DNA from 3 places in the Marinobacter sp. L-13 genome. Region 3 is predicted to be linked to each of the others. Evidence: predicted binding sites of a transcription regulator. Region 3 holds the regulator's gene; each other region holds the start of a gene.
The links. The regulator sigma-54, encoded in region 3, starts transcription at its own class of promoters, with help from an activator protein. The targets are predictions, from matches to a motif close to ANTGGCATNNANNTTGCTNT.
Positions count from the first base shown of each region.

Region 1: the regulator sigma-54 is predicted to act here: its motif matches at 7,264-7,283, upstream of glnA (glutamate--ammonia ligase).
Region 2: the regulator sigma-54 is predicted to act here: its motif matches at 2,849-2,868, upstream of AC13DD_RS10925 (flagellar hook-length control protein FliK).

Region 1 is NZ_JBSXNQ010000038.1:43,450-53,436, forward strand. It holds gene glnE (bifunctional [glutamate--ammonia ligase]-adenylyl-L-tyrosine phosphorylase/[glutamate--ammonia-ligase] adenylyltransferase) at 1-344, opposite strand, end outside; gene AC13DD_RS03860 (ion channel) at 425-1,576, shown strand; gene AC13DD_RS03865 (CYTH domain-containing protein) at 1,570-2,433, opposite strand; gene AC13DD_RS03870 (hypothetical protein) at 2,528-2,797, opposite strand; gene AC13DD_RS03875 (hypothetical protein) at 2,823-2,945, opposite strand; gene dtd (D-aminoacyl-tRNA deacylase) at 3,444-3,890, opposite strand; gene pip (prolyl aminopeptidase) at 3,983-4,945, opposite strand; gene typA (translational GTPase TypA) at 5,065-6,876, opposite strand; gene glnA (glutamate--ammonia ligase) at 7,437-8,840, shown strand; gene AC13DD_RS03900 (DUF4124 domain-containing protein) at 9,015-9,539, shown strand; gene glnL (nitrogen regulation protein NR(II)) at 9,792-9,987, shown strand, end outside.
Region 2 is NZ_JBSXNQ010000055.1:60,587-70,573, forward strand. It holds gene fliM (flagellar motor switch protein FliM) at 1-855, opposite strand, end outside; gene AC13DD_RS10920 (flagellar basal body-associated FliL family protein) at 892-1,401, opposite strand; gene AC13DD_RS10925 (flagellar hook-length control protein FliK) at 1,567-2,757, opposite strand; gene AC13DD_RS10930 (Hpt domain-containing protein) at 2,911-3,258, opposite strand; gene AC13DD_RS10935 (PP2C family protein-serine/threonine phosphatase) at 3,251-5,008, opposite strand; gene AC13DD_RS10940 (STAS domain-containing protein) at 5,033-5,338, opposite strand; gene fliJ (flagellar export protein FliJ) at 5,461-5,904, opposite strand; gene fliI (flagellar protein export ATPase FliI) at 5,904-7,298, opposite strand; gene AC13DD_RS10955 (flagellar assembly protein FliH) at 7,279-8,172, opposite strand; gene fliG (flagellar motor switch protein FliG) at 8,172-9,215, opposite strand; gene fliF (flagellar basal-body MS-ring/collar protein FliF) at 9,208-9,987, opposite strand, start outside.
Region 3 is NZ_JBSXNQ010000055.1:237,287-247,273, reverse strand. It holds gene mgtE (magnesium transporter) at 1-531, opposite strand, end outside; gene AC13DD_RS11820 (HPr family phosphocarrier protein) at 541-810, opposite strand; gene rapZ (RNase adapter RapZ) at 818-1,702, opposite strand; gene ptsN (PTS IIA-like nitrogen regulatory protein PtsN) at 1,731-2,201, opposite strand; gene hpf (ribosome hibernation promoting factor) at 2,289-2,597, opposite strand; gene AC13DD_RS11800 (RNA polymerase factor sigma-54) at 2,699-4,225, opposite strand; gene lptB (LPS export ABC transporter ATP-binding protein) at 4,377-5,102, opposite strand; gene lptA (lipopolysaccharide transport periplasmic protein LptA) at 5,080-5,634, opposite strand; gene lptC (LPS export ABC transporter periplasmic protein LptC) at 5,618-6,202, opposite strand; gene AC13DD_RS11780 (KdsC family phosphatase) at 6,199-6,747, opposite strand; gene AC13DD_RS11775 (KpsF/GutQ family sugar-phosphate isomerase) at 6,770-7,750, opposite strand; gene AC13DD_RS11770 (ATP-binding cassette domain-containing protein) at 7,939-8,751, shown strand; gene mlaE (lipid asymmetry maintenance ABC transporter permease subunit MlaE) at 8,748-9,530, shown strand; gene mlaD (outer membrane lipid asymmetry maintenance protein MlaD) at 9,565-9,987, shown strand, end outside.

The DNA of each region.
Region 1 (9,987 bases), on a different contig from region 3:
ATAATCCGGAACTGGGACTCCATGCGAAATTGCCTGAGGGCCGAGTGCAGTGCCGGCTCGCCATCGACGCCTGCCAGATAATCCTGCCATCGGCTCTGGAGATATTCAGGGGTCGTGGGCTCCGTGAGTAAACGGGACGCCAGCAGGGGCTGAACCTGCTCTGGATGACGCTCCAGAGTCTGGCGCAGGAAGAGGCTGCGGGAGATCGCAGTAGCGACCACAGCGTCATCCATGCCCTCTGGAGAGGTCAGCCAGGCCGGAACCCCCTCCGGAAACACCGAACTCCAACACCCGGCGACATCCTCAGCCAGCAGTTTCGGAAGGCCGTGCCATGGTTCGGACATAATGCAAACCCCTGTCTCTCTGTTATATTTCCGGTACTGTATAACGAACTTCTCCGCAACTGAACAGGCCCCTGACACGGATGCAAAGAAACCGACGCCCACTGAATCCGGAGCATCAGGAAACCCACCTGCCCATGGGCGGACTCATTCGAAGCCGGATGAAGCGCCTGTTCGCGATCCTGGGCGTGTTGCTGTTAGTTCAGATCCTGATCATCTGGGCGGCCGAGGACCTATCACTTTCCGAAGCCGCCTGGCTGACCATGACCACGCTGGTAACGGTCGGCTATGGCGATTACGCACCCCAGACGATGATCGGGCGGTTCAGCACCATTGTGCTGATGTTTATCTCCTCAATTACGCTGCTGACACTGATCGTCAGCGACTATATCGAATACCGGTTCTACCGCCGGGAACGTATTTTGTCGGGAAGGTGGATCTATAAAATGAATAACCACATCATCATCATTAACACGCCCCAGCACGGCGGCGACCAGTATTTTATGAGATTTGCTTCCCAGATTCGGGAGATTCCAGGGTACGAAACCATTCCAATCATGATTCTGACCCGGAAGTTTCCAATGGGGCTACCCACCGAGCTCTCGGACATCGGGGTGGTGCATCACCACGGAGCAGGCTTTGATCCAGAGGCGCTGAAGGCCGTCCATGCAGGCAGCGCGAGGCATATCATTGTGCTGGCCGCAGACGAAGCGGACCCATTTTCAGACAGCCTGACGTTCGATATTGCCCACCGCCTCACAGAAATCAATCTGGGCCATCGCACCATTGTCGAGTGTGTAAACGACCAGAACCGTGGGCGCTTCAAATCCCTCGGAGTGCGCATTGTGCTCCGCCCAGTGAGAACATACCCGGAGATTATGGTTCGTTCTGTGGTTGCACCCGGTTCCGAGAAAGTGCTGGAAGATATGTTCAACTACGAGCATGACCACCCTCATCGTTATGACTTGCAGCTGGACGACCTGAATTGGGCCGACATCGTAAGCGCTCTGGTACGCCATGGCATTGGCACCGCTCTCGCCTACATTGATGAAGATGACGAGGTTATCTGTCATCCGCCAACCAACGAAGAAATCGAAGGCAAGGGGCTGATAGTACTGGTTAAATCTTCTGAAACACCGGAGGTCTCTGTGGTGCAGGAAGCACTGGAGCGGTACCGGGCATTCCTGAAGCAGTGGCGCGCCCATTCCGCGGATCAGGAAACCGGCGATTACTGACCGGCAGTGGCAAGCTGTAACTGGAGGACACCCAACGTCGTGGAGCCTTCAGCGAGATCACGAATTGCAGCGCCCGTGGCCAGATCAGACATCACACACTCCCAGAGTTCACCGCACCCTGCGGCGCCAGCCGCATTTGCGACGCGCGACAGGTCGTATTCCTGTGCAGGAAACGGCTGATCCAGCAACCAACAGACACTCAAGGCCTGAAGGAATTCGGTAATGGAAAGCGCCTCGCTTTTACGCGCCGGCTCCGGGTGATACAGGCCCGCCAGAAAATAGCCCTGCTCGGCCTTACTGACCAGATTCAGGAAAACCGGCACTTCCCTGGCCAGCTCGAGCGCCCAAGCCACCAGCTTGCTGTCGTCCCCACTCTTGAGCTCAAACTCCACCTCGTGGAGCGGCCACCTGGCATCATTGCCGGCCACAGTGCCGGAATCGACTGCTATCTCAATGGAAGTCTGCCCTTCTTCCAGCCAGAGCACCTGGCGCTGAAAGTTGGTTTCAAACACAATCTGGAGCCGGCTGAGGTCCAACCCGGCATTCAGCGGTGTGTCTTCCAGTAACGACAAAGCCAGTTCAGGACTGGATACAGGCCACTCCCACTCCTCGCGTCGGTGGGCGCCATCAACGAATTCGCCCCGGGTTTTCAGGGTCTGGATATAGTCATCACCTGCTTTGCGAACCCTCAGCGCAGCTTTGGCTCGATTCAGATCGGCATTGGGCGTGTCGAAATAGTGATTGATCAGGGATTTGGTTTTTCCAGCTCGGACTTCAGGAAGTGAGGAAAGCCACTTTAAAGCCTGTGCCTGTGCGGCCTCAGAAACACTGAGCTTGATTTCCAGTTCGGTTGCCATGCCAATGCCTTATTTTTCGGGATTCATAAACGCAAAAAAACCGGCGACCCTGAGGTCGCCGGTTTTCATACTACAGGATTAGCCGATTGGCTGATCAGAAGTAGTAAACACCACCAACGGAAGCGATAGAACGCTCGCTTTCGTCAGCAACGCCGTATACACCGTCGTCACCGCCACCGAGGTAGCCTTCGAAGTACACATACATGTGGTCAGACAGGTTGTGCAGAGCCTGGAAGGTTACGGTAGAAGTTTCAGTGTCGTTGGCGTCGTCAGCCAGGGGCGAATTCGTGGTCGTGCTAAACACCGATGGTGGAACCGTTGTCAGCGTGCTCAACTTCAGAGCTTCCGCCTTTGACGCTGTCATGGTACAGAACGTACTGGATGTTACCTTACACGGTCGGCATGGAATCCATTTTGGCTGCCAGCTCGGAAGCAGACATAGTTTCCTGGGCCAGCGCGGAGCCAGAGAACGTTGCGACTGCGATAGCAGATGCGAGGAGCGTTTTTTTCATGTTGCGCCTTCCTTTTTGAGTTAACTCAGGTTTTAGCGACGGGTTCTTATCCCGATTTTGTAAGGCTTCACCAGTCAGGCTGGATGAGGCCGATTCTGCATCACCCTATGTTAGTTTTATGACAAAGGAGTAACTTTTCTTCTTTTTCGAATAAATCTGGCAGATTCCAGATCTATACAGATCACTCACTTATCGAACTTTCTTAAAGTTCTGGATGATGAAAATGCTTTAATACAATCATTCTCATTTTGCAAATTAACTGCAGTGCGTTTTTAGCTCTTTTGGCACCAGAAACGCAATCATTTATGCAATTTTGTGCTCGTGAGCTGCGTTACAGTTGCATATCAAATCCGAGGCCAGATTTTAACAAACCCCTTATCAACAAAACTTAGACTGAAAAAACCCTTGGATCGCAACGACTCCGAGGACATTTCCGCACCATTAAAGGCCGGCATGACCACCCGCGCACTACAATAGTGCAAACACTTATACACTCTGTTATCGAGTCTCGAGCATGAACGTGACGGGCCCGTCATTCACCAACCCGACCTTCATATCTGCGCCAAATCTGCCCTCACCCACCTTTTCCGGCCCCAAACCGGAACGTGCTTCTACCACAAACCGTTCATACAGCGTGTTGGCGGCATCCGGCCCCGCTGCAAGAGAGAAGCCCGGCCTGGTTCCGGAGGACGTATCCGCCGCCAAAGTAAACTGGGGAACAACAAGAAGGGAACCACCGATATCCAGCAGGCTACGATTCATCCGGCCAGCCTCATCGGGAAACACACGGTAAGTGAGGATTTTTCGGCAAAGTTCCCTTGCCTCGTGCTCGCTATCTCCCTTTTCCACACCCAGCAACAGCAAAAGGCCTGTGTCGATCGAGGCTATCTGCTCACCGTCCACGGTAACACTGGCTTGCGACACTCGCTGGATCAATCCTTTCATTCACTGCCTTGAGGACGTTTGAACAGGCGAACATTAAGGTCGGGCAAGAGTGTATCCGTGGCCATTACGGGCCGCAACCCTGAAAACGGGATTCAGCCAGCACTTTTTTCAGTTTTCGCGACAACGGACTCAACACCGCGAATGAGGGCATCAACAATCGCCGGCTCGGAAGCCGAGTGGCCGGCGTCGCGAATGATCTGGAATTCCGCTTCCGGCCAGGCCTTGCTGAGTGCCAGCGCATTCTCCAGAGGGCAGACCATATCGTATCTGCCGTGGACGATTATTCCGGGAATGTCCGCCAGGCGGTGGGCATCACGCAGAATCTGGTCTGGCTCAAGAAAAGAAGAATTCATGAAATAATGGCATTCGATACGAGCGAGAGCGATGGCGACATGGGGATGGCCAAAGTGCTCTATCACCCTGGGGTTCGGGTGCAACGTCGCGCACCGGCCCTCCCAGATCGACCAGGCCTTGGCAGCCTGGATCTGCTCCAGTTCATTGGTGCTGGTCAGTTTGCGGTAATAGGCTGCGACCAAATTATCCCGTTCAGCTTCCGGAATCTGAGCTTCAAAGTCCTCCCAGTAGTCCGGGAAAACCCGGCTGGCACCGTCCTGGTAAAACCAGTGAATATCCCGGGGACGGCAAAGGAAGATACCTCGCAGCACAAGCCCGGAGACTCGCTCCGGGTGCGTTTGGGCGTAGACCAGGCTCAGCGTTGATCCCCAACTTCCGCCGAACAGAAGCCACTTGTCGATGCCAAGAAACGAACGCACCGTTTCCATATCCGCAACCAGCTTGTCCGTGCTGTTGCCCTCAAGCTCTGCCAGCGGGGTAGATCGCCCGGCACCGCGTTGATCCATCAGGATGATCCGGAATCGTTCAGCGTCGAAGAAACGTCGGTGATAGTCTTCACAGCCGCCACCTGGACCACCATGAACGACGAGAACCGGTATCCCGTCAGGATTCCCACTTTCTTCAACGTAGAGCTCATGAGGCGGATCAACCGCAATGCGGTGCTGGGCGTTGGGTTTGATTTCCGGGTATAGGGTGAGCATGGAACGCTCCGTTTACAGGATTTACCGGGAGTTTAGCTTAAGCGAAAAGAAAGGGGCATAGAGTGGGGGCAAATGAAATCGGGGTCAGATGAAAGCGTTCATCTGACCCCTTACTGACGTTACTTCTTGCCGGCGCGCTTGCGCTCGTTTTCGGTCAGAAGCTTCTTCCGCAGCCGGACGGACTTCGGCGTCACTTCAACCAGCTCGTCGTCGTCAATGAACTCCAGCGCCTGCTCAAGGGTGAACTTGATGGGCGGCACCAGGCCGATGACTTCGTCCTTGCCGGAGGCACGCATGTTGTCGAGCTTCTTGCCCTTCGTCGGGTTAACCACCAGGTCATTGTCCCGGCTGTGAATACCACACAGCTGCCCCTCATAGATCTCCTGGCCCGGATCCAGGAACAGCTTGCCGCGGCTCTGCAGGGTTTCCAGTGAGTATGTCAGGGCGGTACCTGTGGCCATGGACACGATGACGCCGTTCTGGCGGCTGGTTACATCGCCAACCTTGATCGGGCCGTAGTGGCTGAAGGTCGAGGTCAGGATGCCAGTACCTGATGTCATGGTCAGGAAGGTGTTCCGGAAACCGATCAGGCCGCGAGCAGGAATGGTGTATTCAAGACGCATGCGCCCTTTACCATCCGGCACCATGTTGGTCAGATCGCCCTTACGCAGGCCCATCTGTTCCATGATCGGGCCCTGGTGCTGCTCCTCGATGTCGACGATAACGCTTTCGTACGGCTCCTGTTTTACGCCATCCACTTCCTTGATAACCACTTCCGGGCGACCAACGGCCAGCTCAAAATTCTCGCGGCGCATGTTCTCGATCAGTACCGACAGGTGCAGCTCACCACGACCAGACACCTTGAACTTGTCCGCCGACTCGCCTTCTTCAACGCGCAACGCCACGTTGTGCAGCAGTTCCTTCTCGAGGCGCTCCTTGATGTTCCGGCTGGTGACGTACTTGCCTTCCTTGCCAGCGAACGGCGAATCGTTCACCTGGAAAGTCATGGATACAGTCGGCTCATCCACCGTCAGCGCCGGCAGCGCCTCTACGTTCGCCTGATCACAAAGCGTGTCGGAAATGAGCAGCTCGTCCATGCCGCTGACACAGACAATATCGCCAGCCTGGGCTTCGTCGACTTCAACGCGCTGAAGACCGGAATGCCCCATAATCTTCAGGATACGACCGTTACGCTTTTTACCGTTGGCGCCAATGGCGGTGACAGGCGAATTGGTCTTGACCTTGCCGCGCGTGATACGACCAATGCCGATTACGCCCAGGAAGCTGTTGTAATCCAGCTGGGAGATCTGCATCTGGAACGGCCCGTCCGGATCCACGTTCGGCGCCGGCACGTGGTCAACAATCGCCTGGAACACGGCATCCATGTTGTCATCCAGTTTTTCGTGATCCATTCCGGCAATGCCGTTCAGCGCACTGGCAAACACAATCGGGAAGTCCAGCTGCTCGTCGGTGGCTCCCAGGTTGTCGAACAGGTCGAATACCTGATCAACCACCCAGTCAGGACGCGCACCGGGGCGGTCGATCTTGTTAACTACCACAATCGGCCGGAGGCCCGCAGCAAATGCCTTCTGGGTAACAAAACGGGTCTGGGGCATGGGGCCGTCGATGGAATCAACCACCAGCAACACGCAATCAACCATGCTCATTACGCGCTCAACCTCACCGCCGAAATCAGCGTGGCCCGGGGTGTCGACAATATTGATGTCGTAGCCATTCCATTTCAGGGCGGTGTTTTTCGCCAGAATGGTAATACCCCGCTCTTTTTCCTGGTCATTGGAATCCATGACCCGCTCGTTCTCGAGTTCTTTCCGATCCAGCGTACCGGACTGGCGAAGAAGCTTGTCGACAAGCGTGGTTTTACCATGGTCAACGTGGGCGATAATGGCGATATTACGAAGTTTTTCAATCACAAAAATATTCCTGCGGCATGCACTCAATGACCTGAGAAGGTCGTTCGCAGGGGGAATCCCAGCACATGCCGTCTCAAATCCGTAAAATGAACTCATTCACCGGAGCTGGCTGCCCGGCACCCTGCACGGTGCTTTCCGATCCGGGATCTGGAAATGACAGGGTAAAAAATGAAGCGGCGCGCATTATAGCGAAAAGTCTGTGTCGTTAATATGAAGAAAAACGCCTATTCTCTACACTAAGCACTCGCACTCATTTAGGGCGCATAGCCAATAAATGCACCAACGCGGTGCACCAATTAAGTGCAAGCGACCAGCCCAGAGCTACTAATTTCTCGTGAACATGCCCCAAACCCTTGCAGTTGCGCTGTTCTGGAGCATGCCCTAAAAATTGGCAAGCGCCTTGCTTTATCGAAATCAGCCGAAATTTGCAGGTAAGACGCAACGGCATTTGCTAAGCTGCGCGAACCTGAGAAACAGATCGGAACCCGTTTATCCGGGCGATCCGGCACCACGAACATGAATACAGCCGCCTGTGCGGTATAACTTACGGAGCATGCACAATGTCCAAGACAGTTGATTTGATCAAAGAACACGAAGTCAAATGGGTTGACCTGCGCTTCACCGACAGCCGCGGTAAAGAGCAGCACGTTACACTGCCTGCCACCGAAGTGGATGAAGACTTTTTCGCAGACGGCAAGATGTTTGACGGCTCCTCAATCGCGGGCTGGAAAGGCATCAACGAATCCGACATGATCCTGATGCCGGACGACGAAACCTCCGTTCTTGATCCCTTCACCGAAGAAACCACTGTCAACATCACCTGCAACATCGTAGAGCCTTCTACCATGCAGGGTTATGAGCGTGACCCGCGTTCCGTTGCTCGCCGTGCCGAGGAATACCTGAAGTCCACCGGCATCGCCGATGGCGCGCTGTTCGGCCCGGAGCCGGAGTTCTTCGTGTTTGATTCCGTGAAGTGGAATGTAGACATGCAGGGCGCTTCTTACCATATCCACTCTGAGGAAGCCGCCTGGGTATCCGGCGAAGATTTCGACCGCAACAACATCGGTCACCGCCCGGGCGTTAAAGGCGGCTACTTCCCGGTTCCGCCGGTGGACAGCCTGCACGACCTGCGTGGCGCCATGTGTGCCGCCATGGAATCCATGGGCCTGGAAATTGAAGTACACCACCACGAAGTCGGTACTGCCGGCCAGTGTGAAATCGGCGTTGGCGCCAACACCCTGACCCGCAAGGCTGACGAAGTACAGATTCTCAAGTACTGCGTACACAACGTGGCCCACGCCTACGGCAAAACCGCCACCTTCATGCCCAAGCCGGTGGTTGGTGACAACGGTTCCGGCATGCACGTACACATGTCCCTGAGCAAAGACGGCAAGAACCTGTTCGCAGGCGACAGCTATGCCGGCCTGAGCGAAGCGGCACTGTACTATGTTGGTGGTGTTATCAAGCACGCCAAGGCCATCAACGCCTTCACCAACCCGGCAACCAACAGCTACAAGCGCCTGGTTCCGGGCTACGAAGCACCGGTTATGCTGGCCTACTCCGCCCGCAACCGTTCGGCCTCCATCCGTATCCCGTACGTGAACAGCCCGAAGGCGCGTCGTATCGAAGTTCGCTTCCCTGACCCGGCGGCCAACCCGTACCTGGCGTTCGCGGCGCTGATGATGGCCGGCCTGGACGGCATCCAGAACAAGATCCACCCTGGCGATGCCATGGACAAGGATCTGTACGACCTGCCGAAGGAAGAGGCGCTGAGCATTCCGAAGGTTGCCGAAACCCTGTCTGAAGCCCTGGACTGCCTGGAAGCGGACCACGAGTTCCTGACCCGTGGCGGCGTATTCACCGAGGACATGATCGCGGGCTACGTGGATCTGAAGCGCGGTGAAGTCGAGAAGCTGAACATGACCACTCACCCGGTCGAGTTCGATCTGTACTACTCCTGCTAATATCTCTCTTTAGAGAGAAAGCAGACAAGCCCCGCCCTCGTGCGGGGCTTTTTTTTGAGCAAAAGCACAGTGCCTGCAGCCCTTAACGATATGTAACCAACATCCGGGGCTGCAGACGTTGAAAAGACCCCGGGCGCCACCGATAATCGGGGAAACCCAATAACAGGTGAGCTTATGAATCCAAAGTCTGGATTGGTTACCGGCCTTCTGTTTTTTCTGGCGATTCCGGTCTCGGCCGAGGTTTATCGCAACGTTGATGCCTACGGCAACGTCACCTATTCTGACGAGCCCAGCGAAGGCGCTGAAGCGGTAGAGGTCAAGCCGGTCACGACGATCACCCTGCCCAAGCCAGAGGCTGTGCAGGAAACCGAAAAGCTTCGTGAAGAAGTTCAGCGGGAAGGCGCTGCCTACGAAAGTCTGTCCTTCGCCTATCCGGATAACAACCAGGCGTTCTACAGTGGCAGCGGCGATGTCCAGTTCGAGGTGCGCAGCACCCCCGGCCTCCAGCCCGGCCACAAATACGAAGTGACCCTGGACGGGCAGCCTGTCGGGCAAAGCACCTCCGGCTCAATCACCGTCAACAACGTGTTTCGTGGAACCCATGAAGCCCGGGTCCATATCGTGGATGAAAACGGGGTTCAGGTAAAAACCGGCTCACCGATTACCTTCACGGTTCACCGTCCTTCCGCTCTGAACTAGCCAAGCCGCCCACATATCCGCACCATTTTGGTGCGATCGCACCAAAAAGCAGCCATACTCTGATCAGCAACGGGGCGCATTTTCCGGACTGATCAGAGGCTTTCTTTCCATTTGCACCAGCTTACGGCACTTTTCCGCGCCAATGTCCCCTTTTGCCCGCACTTTGCTCATTCATTTGTGAACCTGGCTAAAGTGGTTCGCTTTTTGCAAAACTCCGGAGGTCACACTTTGTCGAACCAACGGGATTCACGCATGGCATTGCCTTCGGCCCAGCAAAACGGATACAAGAGCATTCTCGACAGCCTGACTACGGCCGTCCTGGTGCTCGAGGATAATCTGAGCATTCAGTATCTTAATCCGGCCGCCGAAAGCCTGTTCGAAACCAGCATGACCCGAAGCCAGGGCCAGCCCTTCCAGGACATTCTGGTCGAGTCCGAAGACGCCCTGA
Region 2 (9,987 bases), 180 kb from region 3:
GGGCACCTCCACCGGGATAATGTCACCGGCTTTCATCTTGGCGATGTCCCGCAACGAGATCCGACGGCGACAGACCGTCGTGTTGATCGGAACGTTGACCTCTTTGATGTCTTCCTGGAGCGCGTTCACCCAGCGCTCATCAACATCGTCAATATCACTCTGAACCCCGGCATCGAGCACGTCGCGGATGGGCTCGATCATGGAATAGGGCAAGGCAAAATGCAGCTCACCGCCGCCGCCGTCGAGTTCAATGTGGAAGGTGCTGACCACGACCACCTCACTGGGGCTGACGATGTTGGCCATGGCCGGGTTCACTTCTGAGCTCAGGTACTCGAAATCCACCTTGAGGACCGCGTGCCAGGCTTCCTTCATATCGTGGAACACCTGATCCAGAACCATCTGCACGATGCGGGTCTCGGTCGGGGTGAACTCGCGACCCTCGATCTTGGCGTGCCGCCCCTCCCCACCGAAGAAGTTGTCCACCAGTTTGAAGACCAGCTTGGCATCCAGCACGAACAGCGAAGTGCCGCGCAACGGGCGGACTTTGCACAGGTTCAGGCTGGTGGGCACGTACAGGGTGTGGATATACTCGCCGAATTTCATGATCTGGACGCCTCCGGTGGAGACATCGGCGTTGCGACGCATCAGGTTGAACAGGCTGATCCGGGTGTAACGGGCAAAGCGCTCGTTGATCATCTCCAGGGTCGGCATCCGGCCCCGAACGATGCGGTCCTGACTGGCAAGGTCGTAGTTCTTTATGCCGGTATCGTCAGTCTCTTCATAGGTATCAATGTCACCGTCATCCACCCCGTGGAGGAGGGCATCGATTTCATCCTGTGACAACAAGTCCTGCATACGTAGTCCTGCCCGTGAAGTACCTTGGCCCGTGCGCTATTGCACGACAAAATTTCTGAATAACACCCGTTTGATGGCGGGCTCGCCTTCCTGCTCCAGAACCTGATTCACCGTGGTTAGCATCCGCTCGGCCAGGCCACTGCGGCCCTCGGGCGTCTGCAGCTCGTTGAAGTTACTGCTACCAAGGACTGTCACCAGCTGGCTTCGAATGAGAGGCATGTGCAGCTTGGCAGCTTCAAGCGCCTGTGGATCGGTGGACTCCAGCGCCAGATAAGCCTGGGCGTAGCGTTGGCGACCCTCAGCCTGAACCGTGGTAACGATGGCTTTTTCCATCTGGTAGTAGCTGCTGGGAATAAAGGTTTCCTCTGCAACCTCGGTTGCGTCACCCTCTTCCTCCCCCATGCCCGGAAGACCGCCGCCCAGGAACCACAGGGTACCCACCACAGACAGCACAATGGCCAGGATCACCACCACAACCAGCATGATGATCAGTTTCAGTTTTCCCTTCTTGGCAGGAGCCGCTTCAGATTCGTTATTTTCAGCCATAATGTTCGCTTTGCCAGAAATCCGTCACGGGGAGCAATTTTCCGCGACTTTTCAGGATTGGATGCAAAGGGCGGGCCAGAACACCCAACCTTCCCGTTCAGAACAGCAGTTTAGCGTTGCCGGGAAGGATGGGCAAAGGAGATTGGAAGAGAATATCGAAGGGTATCAGGCGAAGATGTCTACTTCGCCTTTCCAGCTGAGATCAAGGCTGCCGGAGCTGATGCCTTCATCGTCCTGATCGCCAGCGACCAGCGATGCCGAACCGCCACCGGAGCCATTATCGTTTCCGGTGCCCTGCTCGCCGGTCTGCTGGCGAGGCGAATCGGAAACATCGAAGCCTGCCAACGACATTCCCTGCTCACCCAGCATATCCCTGAGCCGGTGGGAATGCAGTTCAAGCTGGTCACGGACCACGGGATTGGCCGAATGGACCGTAATACTCGCCTGCTCGTTCTGCACCCGGACCTTGACCTCCATGGGGCCCATGTCCGGTGGTGTCAGGTGGATTTCGGCAACCGACATGTTACGGGCAGTCAGCCAGCTGAGCTTGCCCACCAGTTTGTCGCCCCACTCTGCATGGCCTACCGGCACATCAATGGACGTAGCATAACCTCGTAATGGCGCAGCGTTCTCGGCCGTCAGTTTTGCTGCCCCATTGGCATTATTGGCCGCTTGCTGGGACACCAGATCCATGGCGGACTGGAAGCGGCCAGAATTGATCAACGAGCCGGAATCCGCATTGCGGCCGGAGTCGGTGAGCACTGAGGCCTTCATGACATCTGTCAGTGTCGCATCGCCGGAAACACCGCCGGATCCGGACTGAGCTTTCTGACCCGAGGCCCCTGTGAGAAGGCCACTGAACAATCCGGCAACGGAATTCGCTTGGCCCGAAACACCGTTGGCAGCATTGACGCCGACTCCCGGCATTGTAGCTGACATGGCGGACTCACCGGCACCTCCGGCTTTTGGATTCAGCCAGGACTGCAACTCGACAAAGGTAAGGGGAAGCGCCGTCGGCTCTGATTTGCCATCACCTGCTACAGCGGCCCAGTCCGCGTCCTGTGATTCAGCATCCGTGGCAGCGTTGGCTTTTTCGCCACCCTTTGGATCAGCGTTCGCGTTTGCTTCCGTTTTCGTCTCTGAAGGTGTGTCCCGGGCCGCCCGGGATTCATCGGCAGATCTGGCCTCAGCGGCCCGATCCGCCTTCTGGCGATCGAGCCGCTTTTGCTCAGCCTGGGAGACAGAGTCGAAATCGCTTTTCCTGTCAGCCGGATCTCGGCTGGCTCCGGATTTTGACGGGCCGGGATCTTGTTGCGTCCCGGGCGCGGGGGTTTGGGGAAGAACCATCTGGGCCATGGCAACCTCTTGCCGCTTTTATCGCATTGTCGCCCTCACCTTGCCGGACTTGGCCGGTGCATGGGCGGTTAATCCACTCAATGCGAAGGACAAAGCAATTGTGATGCCAGCGCACACCTGCTTCGCCTGACAAACGGCCTGAATAGACCTGATTCACCCCACCATCAAGCCATCCAGGCCTGCGATTACCTGTTCGAATTCCCGGGCGATGTCATCCAGTAATCCCGAGGCATCGTCCAGCCGGGATTCCTTTCCTGCGATTTCCGCCCTCAGGCAGAGATCGCCAAGTCGTGGGGCGCCAATATTGATACAACTGCCCTTGAAGCTATGGGCCGTCTTGGCAAAGGCGTCACTATCGTCAGCCCTCAGGGCTTCTTGCAATCCCCGAATCCTGTCGCGGGAATCTGCAACATAGGTCTGTATCAGCACTTCGAATTCGTCCTCCATGACGTCTCGAAGCTCAGCCAGTGCCTCCTCGTCCAGGTGTGGTTTATCAGTCATCTCGATTCTCCGCTGTACGGGCGAACTGCCAATCGTAGACAATTTCAACATGATTGCCCTGTTCATGAAACCTGATGGTCTCCGCCAGACGTTTCAACAGCAGCAGGCCCCGCCCTGCATAGCGCCCGCTCATGGTTGGGGAATTACCGGGGGCCACGCTGGGATGATTGTGAAAATCAAACCCTTGGCCGCTGTCCTCACAGATAACACGAAGCCGACCTCCATCCGGTTTCAGGGAATGGTGCAGTGTGAACCGGATGTAGTGACCCTCCACGTTGGCCAGGCGCCGATTGCGCTCCGCGTAGTAGCGGCCAAAGCCCTCCGGTGAGTGCTTCCATTCTGACGGGAGTTCCAGAACACCGTGCTCCAGCGCGTTGTTGTAGAGTTCCGCCAGCAGGGTATAGATTTCGCCGCTCTTCCGTCGAAGACCCGGCACCTCCATACAGATATGAAGCAACAGAGGCAGGGGACTGAACTCTCCGAGGGTCCTTTCCCGGATTTCATAGCTGCAGCGCCATTCCGCCGGCCCGGCAAGAGCAGACGGTGCGGCACGATCTGGCAGGGTAGCCAGCCCCGCCTCGTCCATCATTTCCAGACAACAGAGCGTCAGGTCATCGCCATCCTCAAAGTTGCCGGTGAACCGGTGAACCGCGGACATCATGGCATCGAACGGATGGTCCCCATCGTCCAGCCGGTCAAGCGTGCCGGTAACGCCCTGCTCACCGAACACGTTGCCGGCGCTGTCGGCAGATTCCAGAAAGCCGTCGGTCATCATCAGCACTCTGTCGCCAGGGGCGGCACCAACCCTCTCGAAATCGGCATTGAACTGATCTGGTGCAAGGATACCGAGGGGAAGATGCCGCGATGGCAATGCCAGGAGTTCTCCGGTGGTCCGGATCAGCCAGCCATCCGGCAGACCGCCGTTCCAGATCTGCAACTGATTAAGTTTGAAATCCGCCTCAATCATGGCGCCACAGCAGAACATGCCCGTCGGCAGAATCCGTTTGAGTTTCTGGTTGATCTCGCGCAACACGTCCTGGCCGTTAAAACCCTTATTGGCCATGCCGTAGAAGATCTCGGCTACAGGCATGGCGCCGATGGCAGCCGGCAGACCATGGCCGGTGAAATCCCCCATGAAGATCAGCATCCCGCCCGCCGGCCGGGGCGAGGCAAACAACACATCACCATTGAAAATGGACAGGGGCGAAGCGTGATAACGAATATTGGAGGCATCCAGGCAGCCGGAATGAGCCACGTTATCGAAGACCCGTTTGGCGATTTCCTGCTCTTCGGTAAGTTGTCGGTTGCGCTCACGAATGAGATCCCGCTGATCCGAGAGGGTCCGGTGCATCAATCGCATTCGGTTGAAAGCCTTGATCTTGGCTTCAATGATGATCCGGTTATAGGGCTTTCCCAGGAAGTCATCGCCACCGGCCTCCAGACATCGGGCCAGGGCACCGGCTTCAGACAGGGAGGTCAGGAAAATCAGGGGGACCAGCCGTTCGCCAGCCAGGAGCTTGATCTGACGGGCCGCTTCCATGCCATCCATGACAGGCATCAGGGCGTCCAGCAGCACCAGATCCGGCGCCTCCCGCTGGAAAACAGAGACCGCGTCCAGTCCGTTTGCAACATCAAGGACTTCGTGCCCCAGTCGCTTCAGCAGTGTTTTGAGGATCAGGCGATCGCTGTCTGAATCGTCAGCGATCAGTATTCTCAGGGGACGGCTATGTTCTGCAACGGAATCATCCATGAGTACTCCGGCAGTCCGCGAGCATCAGCGGATATTGAAAAGTTGCTCGAAATTGGAGATTGAAAGGATACGACGGACATCGTTATTGCAGTTTTCGATGACGATTCCGGCACTGTCACCTCCGGCATAATCACGGAGCAACAACAGCATTCCCAGCGCCGAGCTATCGAGGTAGGTGGTGTCAGACAGATCCACAATGTAATTCCGGATGTGCGGATCACCGTGCTCGTAAGCATCACGGAACGCCTGATGGGTGCTGAAGTCGAAACGCCCCTCTATCCTGATAACAAGAGTCTGACCGTCATCATCGCGGCGCGTCTGGATCGGCATTCCAAAACCTCCCGGGCTATCAAGAGCAGCATTTGACCGGCGTGTACTACCAGCCCTACATCCGGTAAGGATAGCTGAGTGGTCTGATTTTGCATCTGTATTTGCTTGATGCGGAGCAAGATTCAGCGTCGACGTTGGTTAAAAGCCCGCCCCGCGGCCTCATCCGAAAGCTTCTGTTCCCGGAGATCCTGCTCCCTCTGCTCCTGCTGGCGGCAGGTTTCTATGTATTTTTCCATGCCACGCCGGCGCTCCCAGGCGTGCTGCCATTCCTTTTTGCGCGCCTCGAAGACCTTTTCCGCCTGCTCCAGCTGCGTCTGTTGCTGCCGGATTACCTGATCCAGTTGCGCAATAAAGGCCTGCCACGCCTGGAGCCTGGACACCTGCACAATCCCCTGTTGGCTGTTGCGAATCTGATCCCGGTACTCCTGCTGGTAGCGATTCAGGTTCTGGACCTGTTCGCGCTGCTGCTCCGCCAGCTTCCTGGCCTCTCCCATTCGCTCCAGGGCTTCCTGCTCCTTGCGCTCCTCCAGGGAAAGAACCACTTCCAGACGCCGGGAACGCAGCATCAGGCATCACCTCCGCCGCCAGCTGCCGGATTCGGCACGGCCGACTTACGCCGATCGGGGGATCGACGCTCTGGCACCACCGCCAGCAACTGGTCAACACTTTCCTTCAGTGGTGCACTCTCATTCAGGCCCTGCTGCAGGAACTGGCGCATATTACCGATGTGAGTGATGGCAAAATCGGTCTCGGGATCGGAACCCTTCACGTAAGCGCCGACAGAGATCAGATCCCGGGCCTGCTGGTACCGTGAGTACACCTGCTTGAATCGCTGGGCCCTGGAAAAATGTTCGGTCTCGGTTACCTGCGGCATCACCCGGCTGATCGACGCTTCCACATCAATGGCGGGGTAGTGTCCCTCTTCGGCAAGCCGGCGGGAGAGTACGATGTGGCCATCCAGAATCGCCCGGGCAGCGTCTGCAATCGGATCCTGCTGGTCATCGCCTTCGGTCAGTACGGTGTAGAACGCCGTGATAGAACCACCTCCGGGGCGACCATTGCCGGTTCGCTCCACCAACTGGGGCAGTTTGGCAAATACCGAGGGCGGGTAGCCTTTGGTCGCCGGCGGCTCACCCACGGCCAGCGCAATTTCCCGCTGGGCCTGGGCGTAACGGGTAAGAGAATCCATCAACAGGAGCACGCGTTTGCCCTGATCCCGGTAATACTCGGCAATCCGGGTGGTCAGCATGGCGGCGCGCAACCGCATCAGTGGCGAATCGTCCGCGGGCGCGGCCACCACCACCGAGCGGGAAAGGCCCTCTTCGCCCAGGATGTCTTCGATAAACTCCTTTACCTCGCGGCCCCGCTCACCAATCAGGCCCACCACGGTGATGTCGGCATCGGTAAAGCGGGTCATCATGCCCAGCAACATACTCTTGCCCACGCCGCTGCCGGCAAACAGACCCAGGCGCTGCCCCTGGCCGACGGTCATCAACGCATTGATCGCCCGAATACCCACATCCATCGACTGCCGCACCGGGGCGCGGTTCAGCGGGTTGATAATATCGCCGGTGAGCGCCACGCGGGCTTCGGCCTGCAAGGGGCCTTTTCCGTCCAGGGGCTCGCCACTGCCATCGACCACCCGGCCAAGCAGCTGGGGGCCAACCGGCACCCGGCTTGCGGCAGACAGAGGCACAACCCTGGCACCGGGCTTGAGCCCCTCGATTGCTGTCAGGGGCATCAGATACACCCGGTCGTCCTCAAAGCCCACCACTTCCGCCTCAACATTACCGGTGTTCTGGCCAAAAATGACACAGCGGTCACCGACCACCATGGGGCAGCCGACACATTCGAGGGTAAGGCCCACCATGCGGGTCAGTCGGCCGGAAAGTTCAGGCTCGGGCTCGCTTCCCAGAAACTCCTGAAAGCGGTTGAGGCGATCAGCGAGGCTCGAGGTCATCACCGTCACCTGTATTTTGCGCCGGCTTCGGATCGTCTGAGGAATCCCCGGTCTCCGGGGAATCCAGCACGTCCCGATGGAAACCGGTCAAGTCTTCCATCATGGAGTCCAGTTCCTCGGTTTCTCCGCCCTCACTGTCGCTCATCTGCTGGTCCAGCATGCTCTGCACGGCCCGCTGGAAACGTTTCTCAACCGTGAAATCCACCAGGCTGTGACGGGTTTCCACCTTACAGCCACCGGGCAGAATACTGGCGTCTTCAATGACGGAAGCGGACGCTTCGAGGCGGGCGGTCACCTCGCGAACCATTTCACAGTCTTCCGGGTTTATATGGATGCGGATGTTTTCCGCGGTGGAGGGTAGCGCCTCCATGGCGCGGCGAACCACGTGACGGATCTGGGAGGAGTCGATGGTCAGTTCACGATAGACCACCGCCCGGGCCAGAACCGTGGTCAGGTTGACCAGAGAGGTTTCAAGTTCGTCCTCGTGGCGCTTGATCGGCAGCAGTAACTCACCGAGTAGATGTTCGAGACGGTCAAGCTTGGTGTCGATTTCCTTGCGGGTATCGTCGTAGCCCTGACTTTTGCCTTGCTCCCTGCCCTCTGCCAGGCCGGTTTCCAGCCCATCCTGGTGGCCTTCCTCTTTGCCGGCCTTCAGGCCATCCTGGTAACCCTGTTCCCGGCCCTCGTTATAGCCGTCTTCCCGGGCCGCCTCGCGAATCTCGTCAATGTCGGCGGCGGTGAGGGGCTTGACCTCGCGCTCCTCTTCCCGCGCTACTTCATTGCCACGGGCATCCAGCAGGGGCAGCTCCCACCGTTCATAGGCGGTCAGCTGTTCCTTGGGAATGCGATTGACGTCACGGGTGGAATCTTTCATCACATCATTTCTTCGCCGGCACCGCCGAGGGAGATTTCACCGGCCTCGGCCATACGGCGTGCAATGGTGATAATGTCTTTCTGGGCGGATTCAACTTCGCTGACCTTGACCGGCCCCTTGGCCTCAAGATCATCCTGCAGCAATTCCGCAGCGCGTTTGGACATGTTCTTGAAGATCTTGTTCTGAACCTCCTCGTCGGCGCCCTTGAGGGCCACCACCAGCACTTCCGAGGACACTTCCCGCAACAGCGCCTGGATTCCGCGGTCGTCCACTTCCTTTAGGTTATCGAACACGAACATCAGGTCTTCGATGGTGCTGGCAAGGTCCGGATCCATATCCTTTATGGAATCCATCAGATTGCCTTCGATGCTCCGATCCATGAAGTTCATGATGTCCGCTGCGCGCTTGACCCCGCCAATGCGGCTGGTCTGGGAGGCGGCGCCACCCGAGAACTGCTTCTCCAGGATATCGTTGAGTTCCTGCAAGGCCTGGGGCTGGATACTCTCCAGTGACGCAACACGCATCATCACATCAAGGCGGACCTTCTCATCCAGGGTGCCAAGAATTTCAGCGGCCTGATCCGGATCCAGGTAGGAAATAACAATGGCCTGGATTTGCGGGTGTTCATAGCGAATGATGTCGCCAACGGCCCGGGGCTCCATCCACTTGAGAGTATCGAGGCCGGTGGTATTGCCGCCAATCAGGATGCGATCGATCAGGCTGGATGCCTTGTCGTCGCCGAGCGCCTGGGTGAGCATCGTCCGGATGTACTCGTCATTGCCTACGCCAAGCCCGGTCTGCCCGCCTACGGCATCAACAAACTGGTTCATCACGTAGGTCACTTCGTCCTTGCTGACATCCTTCATCTGAGCCATGGCCACGCCCACACGCTGGACCTCTTTGGGGCCCATGTGCTTGAGGATTTCTGCGGCATCCGCTTCGCCCAGTGACATGAGCAGAATCGCAGCCTGCTCCACACGCGGAATTTTCCGCTGCGGCTTTGATGGCTCACCGCCACCCTGTTGATTGGCTTGCTCAGTCATCGACGTTCACCCACTGGCGCATTACCTGTGCGACCCGCGCCGGGTCTTCGGCAATCAGCCCTTTCAATGCGTTCAGCTGCCTATCATAACCGTCTGTGGCACCCGGCAAAAGCAGATCATCCTGGGCGGACATGGCCTTGCGGAGCTCATCTCCACCCTCGATGTCATCAAGGCCCCCGTAACCACCGCCACTGCCGGAGCCGGAATCCAGGCCGCGTTCCCGCTGGCCTCCGCTGGACAGGCTTTTAAGCGTTGGGCGCAGCAGCCCCAGCACGAGCACCAGAATCACCAGGCCTGCGAGCACTTGCTTCATCAGATCCCAGAACCAGGGCTGTTCCCAGAACGCCGGAGCCTCGAATTCAACGGATTCTTCCTGCGCAAATGCGGTATTCATCACCGTAACACTGTCACCCCGGGCAGCTGAATAGCCCACGGCGTCCCGAACCAGCATGCTGAGCCGCTGCAGCTCCTGCTCCGGCCAGGGCTCGTAGCTGACTTCGCCCGTTTGTGGATCCACTACTTTCATGTCGTCCACCGCCAGAGCCACGGTCACCCGCTTGACTCTGCCCAGCTCCTGACGTCGGTAGCTGACAGTACGATCCATTTCATAATTCCGCGTGGATTCACTTCGCACGTTGACCGGTGCTGGCGCCGCCTGCTCACCATCACCACCGGCAGCCTGCTCTGGCACCGTAGCATCAGCCGGCGGCTGGTTTGCCAGCGCACCGGGAATGCCGCCCTGTGCGCCGGCAGTGCGCCGTTCGGTCAGCTC
Region 3 (9,987 bases):
CAGGCTGTCGGTCATGGGTGGCAGGGTGCGGTGCCTGCGAAGGTAGCGGAGCACAACATCGATACTGATGTCCGGGCGCACCGTAATGGTGTCCGTGTTCATCAGACCGCCGGCGGTGTCCTCCGGATAGGAGAGAACTTCCTCCACCCGTTGCCGGTCCTGCTCGTCCATGGTCTCCAGGACTTCCTGGATGACCGTATCCGGCAGCTGCTGCAGCAGGTCGGCCAGGTCGTCTGACTCGAAATCCTCGATGATGTCCGCCAGTTCCTGAGCGTTCAGCTGGCTCAGGAAGTAGCCTCGGATATCATCACTGAGATACTGGAGAACCTCGCCTTCGAGGTCTTTGTCCACCAGGTTCCACAGCAGGGCCCGCTGCCGGGGCGGTGAGGACTCCAGCAAATGGGCAATATCACTGGGGCTCAGGCCACCGTTCAGGATGCGGGCAACCTGCTTCAGTGCGCCACTGTCCAGCGCTTCGCTCAGGGAACGAAGACGCTGGCGGGCCTGGCTTTTTTCCAGAATATCGGTCATGTGTTTATTTTACTCACCCTCACCGAAATAGTCGTTAATCAGTTCCACCAATGCTTCGATGGCCTGTTCCTCATCCGGTCCGTCGGCAATGAGCTCCACATCGGTTCCTTTGCTGGCGGCCAGCATCATCACCTGCATGATGTTCTTCGCGTCCACATCCCGGCCTTTGCCGCTGATACGCACGCTGCTGTCGTATTCCGATGCCGTGTTGACCAGCTTCGCAGTGGCGCGCGCATGCAGGCCCAGTTTGTTGATGATGGTAATGGGGCGGCGAATCATGGCTTGATCAGATCTCTTCCCGGGTCTGCAGGTGTGGCAGCTCGGTGTGCCGCACTTGCACATTGCTGTACCGTTGCCGGAAGTACTCACCCAACTGCTCGCACACATACACCGACCGGTGCTGGCCGCCGGTACAGCCAATGGAAATGGTCATATAGCTGCGGTTACTGTCTGCAAAGGAGGGCAGCCAGGTATCCAGAAATGATTTCAGGTCCTCGATCATCTTCCGGCTTGCCGGTTCTTTTTCCAGAAACTCGATAACCGGCTGATCCGTCCCGACATACTTGCGGAGGCTGGTATCCCAGTAGGGGTTGGGCAGGCAGCGGACATCGAAAACGTAGTCGGAATCCAGCGGCACGCCGTGTTTGAAGCCGAATGACTGAAACAGGAGAGCCAGTTCCTGATCTTTTCGACCGACCACGCGCTGCTTGACCATGTCCCGCAGCTCGTACATGGACATGCCGGTGGTATTTACGTAAAGATCGGAAAGCTTGGAGAGGGGCTCCAGCAGTTTCTTCTCGCTGGTAATGGCTTCCCGGAGAGAGGTCCTGTCGTCACTCAACGGATGCTTTCTGCGGGTGGCGTGAAAACGCTGCAGAAGCGACTGCTCGTCGGCGTCCAGGAAGATGATTTCAACGGTAACCCCGGTTTCCTGGAGGCGCCGGTAGATCTCCTCGAAATTGGCCAGCTCGCCGGAAAGGTTCCGCGCATCGATACTGACGGCCATCTTGCCCAGTCGACCAGGCCTGGTCTGGCTGGCGGCTTCCCGTGTGAGGGGGAAGAGCAGGCCAATAGGAAGATTGTCGATGCAATAAAACCCGAGGTCCTCCAGCACATGAAGTGCGGTACTCTTGCCCGAACCGGACCTGCCACTGACGATAATCAGCTTCATGACCACCTTACCTCCACTGCAGTGAATATCAGCCGCCTGAGGCGGTCATGCGCTGGTACAGCGTGCTGGCGTCCTCGGATTGCCGGAGGCGATCACAGAACGACCGCTCATTGAACTTTTCAGCCAGTTGGCTGAGCAGCTCCAGGTGTTCGCTCGTTGCTTCCTTCGGGACGATCAGGGCGAAAATCAGATCCACCGGCTGATTGTCGATAGCATCGAATTCGACGCTTTCTTCCAGCGTCATCAGCACGCCCACCACGTGATCAAGTCCTTCCAGACGGCAGTGGGGAATGGCGATTCCCTGGCCAATGCCGGTGCTGCCCAGGCGCTCGCGGGAAATCAGGTTGTTGAAGAGCTGGGTCTCGCTGAGCGTGTTGTCCTGATGGTTTATCTGCTCGGCAATAAACTCCAGGGCCCGTTTCTTGCTGGACGCAGCTACCCTGCAGAGGGTGAGCTCCGGAGCAAGAATGTTCTCTATGGTCAGGGATGTGTCGCTCATGGATCGACTGCGTTTCCGTTAAAAAAAAGGCTGCGACACGTTACTCATGTCGCAGCTCGATTAGATGAATTGCATGAAAACAGTCAGTTAGCGAGAGCCGTTTCCGTGCATCCGGTCTACATTCTTTTCCTTGTGCTTGAGGATCTGACGGTCAAGCTTGTCGATCAGGGCATCGATGGCTGCGTACATATCCTCATTTTCTGCCTTTGCGTGAATCTCACCACCAACCACATGCAACGTGGCTTCCGCAATCTGGCGCACCTTTTCCACTTCCAGGGTCACCTGGCAGTTACTGATGTGGTCAAAGTGACGCTCGAGCTTCTCGAACTTCTCTGAAACATAATCCTTCAGTGCGGGAGTCAGTTCTACGTGATGGCCTGAAATATTGAGTTGCATAGGCGTCTCCTGTTGTCATCGTGCCGGCTCCCGGGAGCCGGTCTGGGTGCTGGCGCATTATGCGCCGGCGAATACGGTGTTGCGTCCCGGCCCCCGGGTATTCAGACCAGCCGCTTGCGCTCGTTGGACGGCGGAATGTGCATGGCCTCCCGGTACTTGGCAACGGTGCGTCGCGCAACCTTGATACCCTGTTCCCCTAGCATGGCTGCAATTTTGCTGTCGCTCAACGGCTTTTTGGGCGTTTCCGCCGCAATCAGCTTCTTGATCATCGCGCGTATGGCCGTGGAGGAGCATTCTCCACCCTCGTCAGTGCTGACATGGCTGGAGAAGAAGTACTTCAGCTCGAAAATGCCACGGGGGGTATGCATGTATTTCTGGGTGGTTACCCGTGAAATGGTCGATTCATGCATCTCTACCGCCTGGGCGATGTCTGAAAGAATCAACGGTTTCATGGCTTCTTCACCGTGATCCAGGAATCCCTGCTGGTGCTCGACAATACGGGTCGCGACTTTCAGCAAGGTCTCATTGCGGCTCTGCAGGCTCTTGATGAACCACTTGGCCTCCTGCAACTGGTCGCGCAGGTAGGTGTTGTCTGCGCTGCTGTCCGCACGCCTTATAAGTGAAGCATAGCTGGCATTGACCCGGATGCGCGGTGCAATTTCAGGATTCAGCTCAACACGCCAGCGGCCATTGTGTTTGCGAACGATCACGTCCGGAATCACATAATCGGGTTCGGCCCGGTCAATGACATCGCCCGGCCGCGGATTCAGGCCGGTGATCAGCGCCAGGACATCCCGCAACTGGTCTTCTTTCAGGCGGCTGCGGCGCAGCAACTGGGCGTAATCGCGGTTGCCCAGCAGGTTGATGTAATGGGTAATTACAAGGCGTGCCTGGGCCAGCCAGGGTGTTTCCGGCGGCAGCTGGTTGAGCTGGATCAGCAGGCATTCCTGTAGGTCCCGGGCAAACACGCCGGGCGGATCAAAGTGTTGCAGGCGGTGAAGCACGGCTTCCACTTCATCCAGTTCAAGGGGGTCTTCATCGTTCTCATCCAGCAGTCCGGCGTGGATTTCCTCCAGCGGGCTGGTGATATAGCCCCGTTCGTCCACTGCATCCATCAGGGCATGGGCAATGGCCTGGTCCCGTTCACTGAGGGGCGTCAGATTGAGCTGCCATTCCAGGTGATCCTGAAGCGTTTCGGTCGGGGAATTACGGGTTTCGAAATCGTGATCGTTTTCGTCGTCGTTGCGGGCTGCCGGCGCTGGTGCGGACTGGTAGATGTCGTCCCAGGCGGTATCAACCGGCAGATCGTCCGGAATGTTGTCAGGAATCTCGTTCTCCGAGGACCAGTCCGGGCCGTTCTCGGATTCATCCCAGTCGCTGGCCGGTTCCGGGGCAGCTTCAGCGGCGGACTCGGTGGCGTTGGCCTCGCGCTCGTCGTTTTCGCTGGCTGCGTCGGTCTGGTCATCGTCCTCGGAGGTCTCCAGCATGGGGTTGGATTCCAGTGCCTGCTGGATTTCCTGCTGGAGGTCGAGAGTGGAGAGCTGGAGAAGCCGGATCGCCTGTTGCAGCTGGGGCGTCATGGTCAGGCTTTGACCCAGCTTTAACTGTAAGGAGGCTTTCATAACCATGGTTCAGGATCCGTCACTCATCAGCGCGTTGTGTCATAAGTCGTGAAAAAATCTTTATATGCCGGTTACTTGCCGTGATTTTAATTTACCCTAGCAAGTTCTTTGCCGAGTTTACTTGCTACAGATCATCAAAACAATCAGCCATTGGGTGTCAGAGTCTGAATTCGTCGCCGAGATAGACTTCCTTGACCTGCTGGTTGGCCAGGATGGCGTCGGCATTGCCGGAGGCGATGATGTGGCCGCCGGAAACAATGTAGGCATTCTCGCAGATGTCCAGGGTCTCACGCACGTTGTGGTCGGTGATCAAAACGCCAATGCCTTTGTCCCGAAGGTGCCGGATGATGTGTTTGATGTCGCTGACGGATATAGGGTCAACGCCGGCGAAGGGCTCATCCAGCAGGATGAAAGCCGGCTCCATGGCCAGGGCCCGGGCAATTTCCACCCGTCGCCGCTCACCACCGGACAGGGCCATACCAACGCTGTCCCGGATATGGGTGATGTGGAATTCCTCCAGCAGCTCCTCGAGCTTTTTCTGCCGGTCTGCCTTGCTCAGGCCCTGCCGCGTCTCGAGGATCGCCATGATGTTGTCGCGCACAGACAGTTTGCGGAAAACCGAGGCTTCCTGTGGCAGGTAGCCGATGCCCTGGCGGGCCCGACCATGCATGGGCAGGGGGGTGATATCCCGGCTGTCGATCGTTATCCGCCCGTGATCGGCAGGAACCAGCCCAACGATCATATAGAAGCAGGTGGTTTTCCCGGCACCGTTGGGACCAAGCAGCCCGACAATTTCCCCACTGCGGATTTCCAGGGAAACGTCGATCACCACTTTTTTCTGTTTGTAACTCTTTGCCAGGTTACTGGCTCTCAGAACTGCCATCGGATCCCTGTCTGTCTGTACTGCGTGGCTGAATCACCATCTCTACCCGGCCGCTGCCCTCGCCGGTGTCTGCGCCGCCCTCAGCGGTGACAACCCGGCCGACGGTATCATAATGAATGACATCACCCCGGAACAGGTTGCCATTCTGCTCGATGACTGCTTCCCGTTCAAAGGTCAGCTGGCTGTCGGTGGCAGACCAGGTAATGTTCAGGGCACGGGCATCGGTTTCGCCTTCCCCCTCGCGCGCCGGTTGACGGTATATAGCGGGCGTACCAGAGGCTTCGATCCGGCTCAGGCCGTCCTCGGTCCGGTACAGGACGACCCGCTCGGCAGTCAGGCGGGTATTGCCCTGCTCAAGTTCCACAGCGCCGGTGTAGGTGGCAATGCCCTGGCCGTCATCCAGGCGGGCGGTATCTGCGGTGACCTTGATAGGAGTGTCAGAATCAAGGTCAAATGCAGCCGCCGGGCCGATCATCACGACCGTTAGCAGGGCAGCCATCAGGCGCCGGTATCGGTTAGTTTCCGGTTTCATAGAGTCCTTCCACCTGGGAGTTCAGTTCCAGAATTCGTTCGTCTATCCACGCTTTCATGCCCGTGGCCCGGGTTATGCCGGTAACATCACGTATTTCTACGGGCGCGTCTGTATATACCATGCCCCGGTCGTTATCCAGGGTCAGGCTTGATGTTGTCAGGACGGCGTCCCGTTCGCCAATCGTGCGCTGAACCCGGACATTGTCCGTCAGGTACACCAGATTCTGGTTTTGCAGCAAGCTGCCATTGTCGGCCTCGACAATCCACGGCAGGGCCTCCTGGTCCCCGTACAGCTCGGCCCGGGGAGATTCCATGGTGGCCAGGTTGCCTTCCTCGAACTGCTCAATTCGGGGGCTGGAAAACCGGATCTTGAGATTGCCCGCTTCATCGAAGGAGGTGTACTGACCATTCACCACGAAACCGTCTGGTTCGGCGTCTCCCCGTAGGGCCGCTGCCTCGTCATCAATCACAGGGGGTTCATCGCTGCGCCAGAGCAGGAATACGGCTGCCACCACGGTAGCAGCCAGTGCCAGTGCTCGCAGCCAGGGTCTGTCCAGCAGCCAGTTCATGCCTCGGGCTCCAGATAGGGGGCAAGTGCTGCGTCAAGCCTGCCATGGGCCGTCAGCAGCAAGTCGCAGGCTTCGCGGACCGCCCCTTCGCCGCCCCGGGCAATGGTGCAGTAGTCGGCATGCTGCTGCACCAGCCAGTAACCGTTGGGCACGGTGATGCCCAGTCCGGCGAACCTCAGTGCCGGGAGATCTGGCAGATCGTCCCCCATGTATGCGATGGCCTCGGGGCTGATATCCATGGTGCTGACCAGTTCCTGAAGGGCTACCTTCTTGTCCTCTCGCCCCTGCATCAGGTGGGGAATGCCAAGATCCCGCATGCGCTTCTCGGTCAGGGGGGACTTTCGTCCGGTGATCACGGCCACGGTAATCCCGGCTGCCATCAGTTGTTTCAAACCCAGGCCATCCAGAATGTTAAAAGCCTTGAGCTCATCACCAGTGGCGCTGAAATAAAGTTTACCGTCGCTCATGATGCCGTCGACATCCAGTGCGATCAGGCGGATCTTTACGGCCTTTGCCAACAGCGAATCCGGCCATTGGTGCTTCATATCAAACAGCTCCTCATAGCCCCTAGATAACGCCGGCACGCAGCAGGTCGTGCATATTGATGGCGCCAATCAGACCACCCTGGTCGTCGGTAACGGGGAGGGCGTTGATCTTCATCTCCTCCATTATGTTCAGCGCTTCCGCCGCCAGATGATCGGCCTGGATCGTTTTACCATGCCGGGTCATGACCTCGTTGATGGGCGTATTGTGAATGTCCACCGATCGATCCAGAGTCCGTCGAAGGTCACCGTCCGTAAATATTCCGGTAAGAGTGCCTTTATCATTGACGACGGTGGTCATACCGAGACCCTTTCGGGACATCTCAAGAAGAGCACCGCTCAAGGGGGTATCCTCGTTGACGACTGGAATCTGATCACCGCTGTGCATGATGTCGGAGACCCTGAGCAGCAGCCGACGCCCGAGGCTGCCGCCGGGGTGAGAGATAGCGAAATCCTCGGCACTGAAGCCCCGGGCCTCAAGGAGTGCAACGGCGAGGGCATCGCCCATCACCAGGGTGGCCGTTGTGGAGGAGGTGGGCGCCAAACCCAGTGGGCAGGCTTCCACCATAACGCTGACGTCCAGATTGGCGACGGCTTCCCGGGCCAGTGTGGAGCTGGCATTGCCGGTCATGCTGATCAGCGGAGCGCCCATGCGTTTGATCAACGGCATAATGGTGACCACCTCGCTGGTGTTGCCGCTGTTGGAAATGGCGATGACCACATCCTGGGAGGTGATCATACCCATGTCACCGTGGCTTGCCTCGCCCGGGTGCACGAAAAACGATGGCGTTCCAGTGCTGGCCAGGGTGGCGGCAATTTTGTTGCCAATGTGGCCGGATTTTCCCATGCCGGTCACAACCACGCGGCCCTTGCAGTTCATGATAACTTCGCAGGCCCGCGTGAACTGGTCGTCGATTCGGCCTTCAAGGGCATCAATGGCGTCGCGCTCAATGCGGATGGCGCGGATGGCAGAAGATCGGAAATCGCTGGGAGTCTGTTCGGTCATCGGGCTTTGGGCCTGGCTGTCGGGACGTTGTAAATGTTGGGCAGAGTATACCATTTTCACCCGGCAACGATGCCCGGTTACCGAAAGTTCAGTCAAACTGATCATTGCTATCAGTACATTTTGGGCACTTTGGATTGAGCTTGCGCGCTCCTTGGCATAATGTAGCCCCTCTTTGAAAGGTAAGGACTATGAATTCACCGGCTTACATATCGCTCAAGGACGTCGTGTTCTCCCGCTCAGGGCGCCGTATCTTCGACGGTGTCAGCCTGGACATCCCCCGCGGAAAAATCACCGCCATCATGGGGCCCAGCGGAACCGGGAAAACCACGCTGCTTCGCCTTATTGGCGGCCAGCTCAGGCCGGATTCGGGCAGTGTTGTGGTGGACGGCCATGAAGTGCCGAAGCTCAAGCGCAAAGCCCTCTACAGCCTTCGGGAAAAGATGGGCATGCTGTTCCAGAGTGGGGCGCTGTTCACCGATCTGAGCGTGTTCGAGAACGTGGCCTTCCCGTTGCGGGTGCACACAAAGCTGCCGGAAGACATGATTCGTGATGTCGTGCTAATGAAGCTTGAAGCCGTCGGATTGCGAGGCGCACGCCAACTGATGCCGTCGGAACTGTCCGGAGGTATGACCCGCCGGGTTGCTCTTGCCCGAAGTATTGCCCTGGATCCCGAGCTGATCATGTACGACGAGCCGTTCGCCGGCCAGGACCCGATTGCCATGGGCGTTCTGGTAAAGCTGATCCGCGATCTGAACAGCTCCATGGGGCTGACCAGCGTTCTGGTTTCCCACGATGTGCCCGAATCCCTGAGCATTTGCCATTACGCCTGCATCATCTCGGACGGCAAGGTGATCGGGGAGGGCACGCCTGAAGAGCTCCGGGCGCATCCTTCCGGGAAGGTCCAGCAGTTTCTCCAGGGGCAGCCGGATGGCCCGGTGCCGTTTCACTATCCGGCCGAGGGCGCCGCCCAGGACTTTGGGTTGTCCGGGGGTGTGTCTTGATTGGCAGAATTGCGGCATTCGGGCGGCTCGGTCTTGATATCGTCTCGTCATTCGGCCGTTCAGGCCGTTTCCTTGCAGGCGTTCTGGGCGGTGTGCCCAGGCCGGCGACCGGTTTCCCCCTTCTGGTGAAGCAGCTGTACGCCGTTGGCGTTCTGTCCCTGGCCATTATCGTGGTTTCTGGCCTGTTTATTGGCATGGTGCTGGGGCTGCAGGGGTATACAATTCTGAGTGATTACGGTTCCGAGGCCGCTATCGGCCAGATGATTGCCCTGACCCTGGTGCGCGAACTCGGGCCGGTGGTAACCGCGTTGCTCTTCGCGGGCCGGGCCGGTTCGGCGCTGACAGCGGAAATAGGCCTGATGAAAGCCACCGAGCAGCTGTCTAGCATGGAAATGATGGGTGTGGACCCGCTTCGGCGCGTCATTGCGCCCCGCCTCTGGGCCGGGTTTATCGCCATGCCGGTACTGGCGGTCATTTTCTCGGTGGTCGGCATCTGGGGCGGTATGCTGGTGGGTGTAGACTGGCTGGGCGTGTTCGAAGGCTCCTTCTGGGGCAATATGCAGTCGTCGGTGGATTTTGTTGATGATGTCCTGAACGGTGTCATCAAGAGCGTTGTTTTCGGCTTTGTCTGCGCCTGGATTGCGGTCTACCAGGGGTATGACTGTGTGCCGACATCGGCAGGGATCAGCTCGGCGACCACCAAGACCGTGGTGTACTCATCGCTGGCGGTGCTGGGGCTGGATTTCGTGCTGACCGCTGTCATGTTTGGCGATTTCTGAATCAACGATTAACGAGATAATACCGGAGCCTGAAATGGCGCAGAGAACCACTGAAATCATCGTTGGCCTGTTCATGATCGCAGGCTGTGCAGCTTTGCTGGTCCTGGCGCTTCAGGTGAGCGGGCTGTCGCCGAAATCGGCCGAGAGCACCTATACCATTTACGCCAATTTCAACGATACGGGCGGGCTCACGCCCCGCGGTCGGGTCTCGATGGCCGGGGTAACGGTTGGCACCATCGAATCCATCAGCCTGAACACGGAAACCTTCCAGGCTCGGGTCGAGATGTCGATTCATTCGGATGTGGACAATATCCCGTCGGACAGTTCCGCAGTTATACGTACATCCGGCCTGCTCGGCGAGCAGTACATTGATATATCGATTGGCGCCGAGATGGATTCGCTGAAAGAGGGCGATACCTTCTATTCGACACAGTCGGCCATGAACCTGGAACGGCTG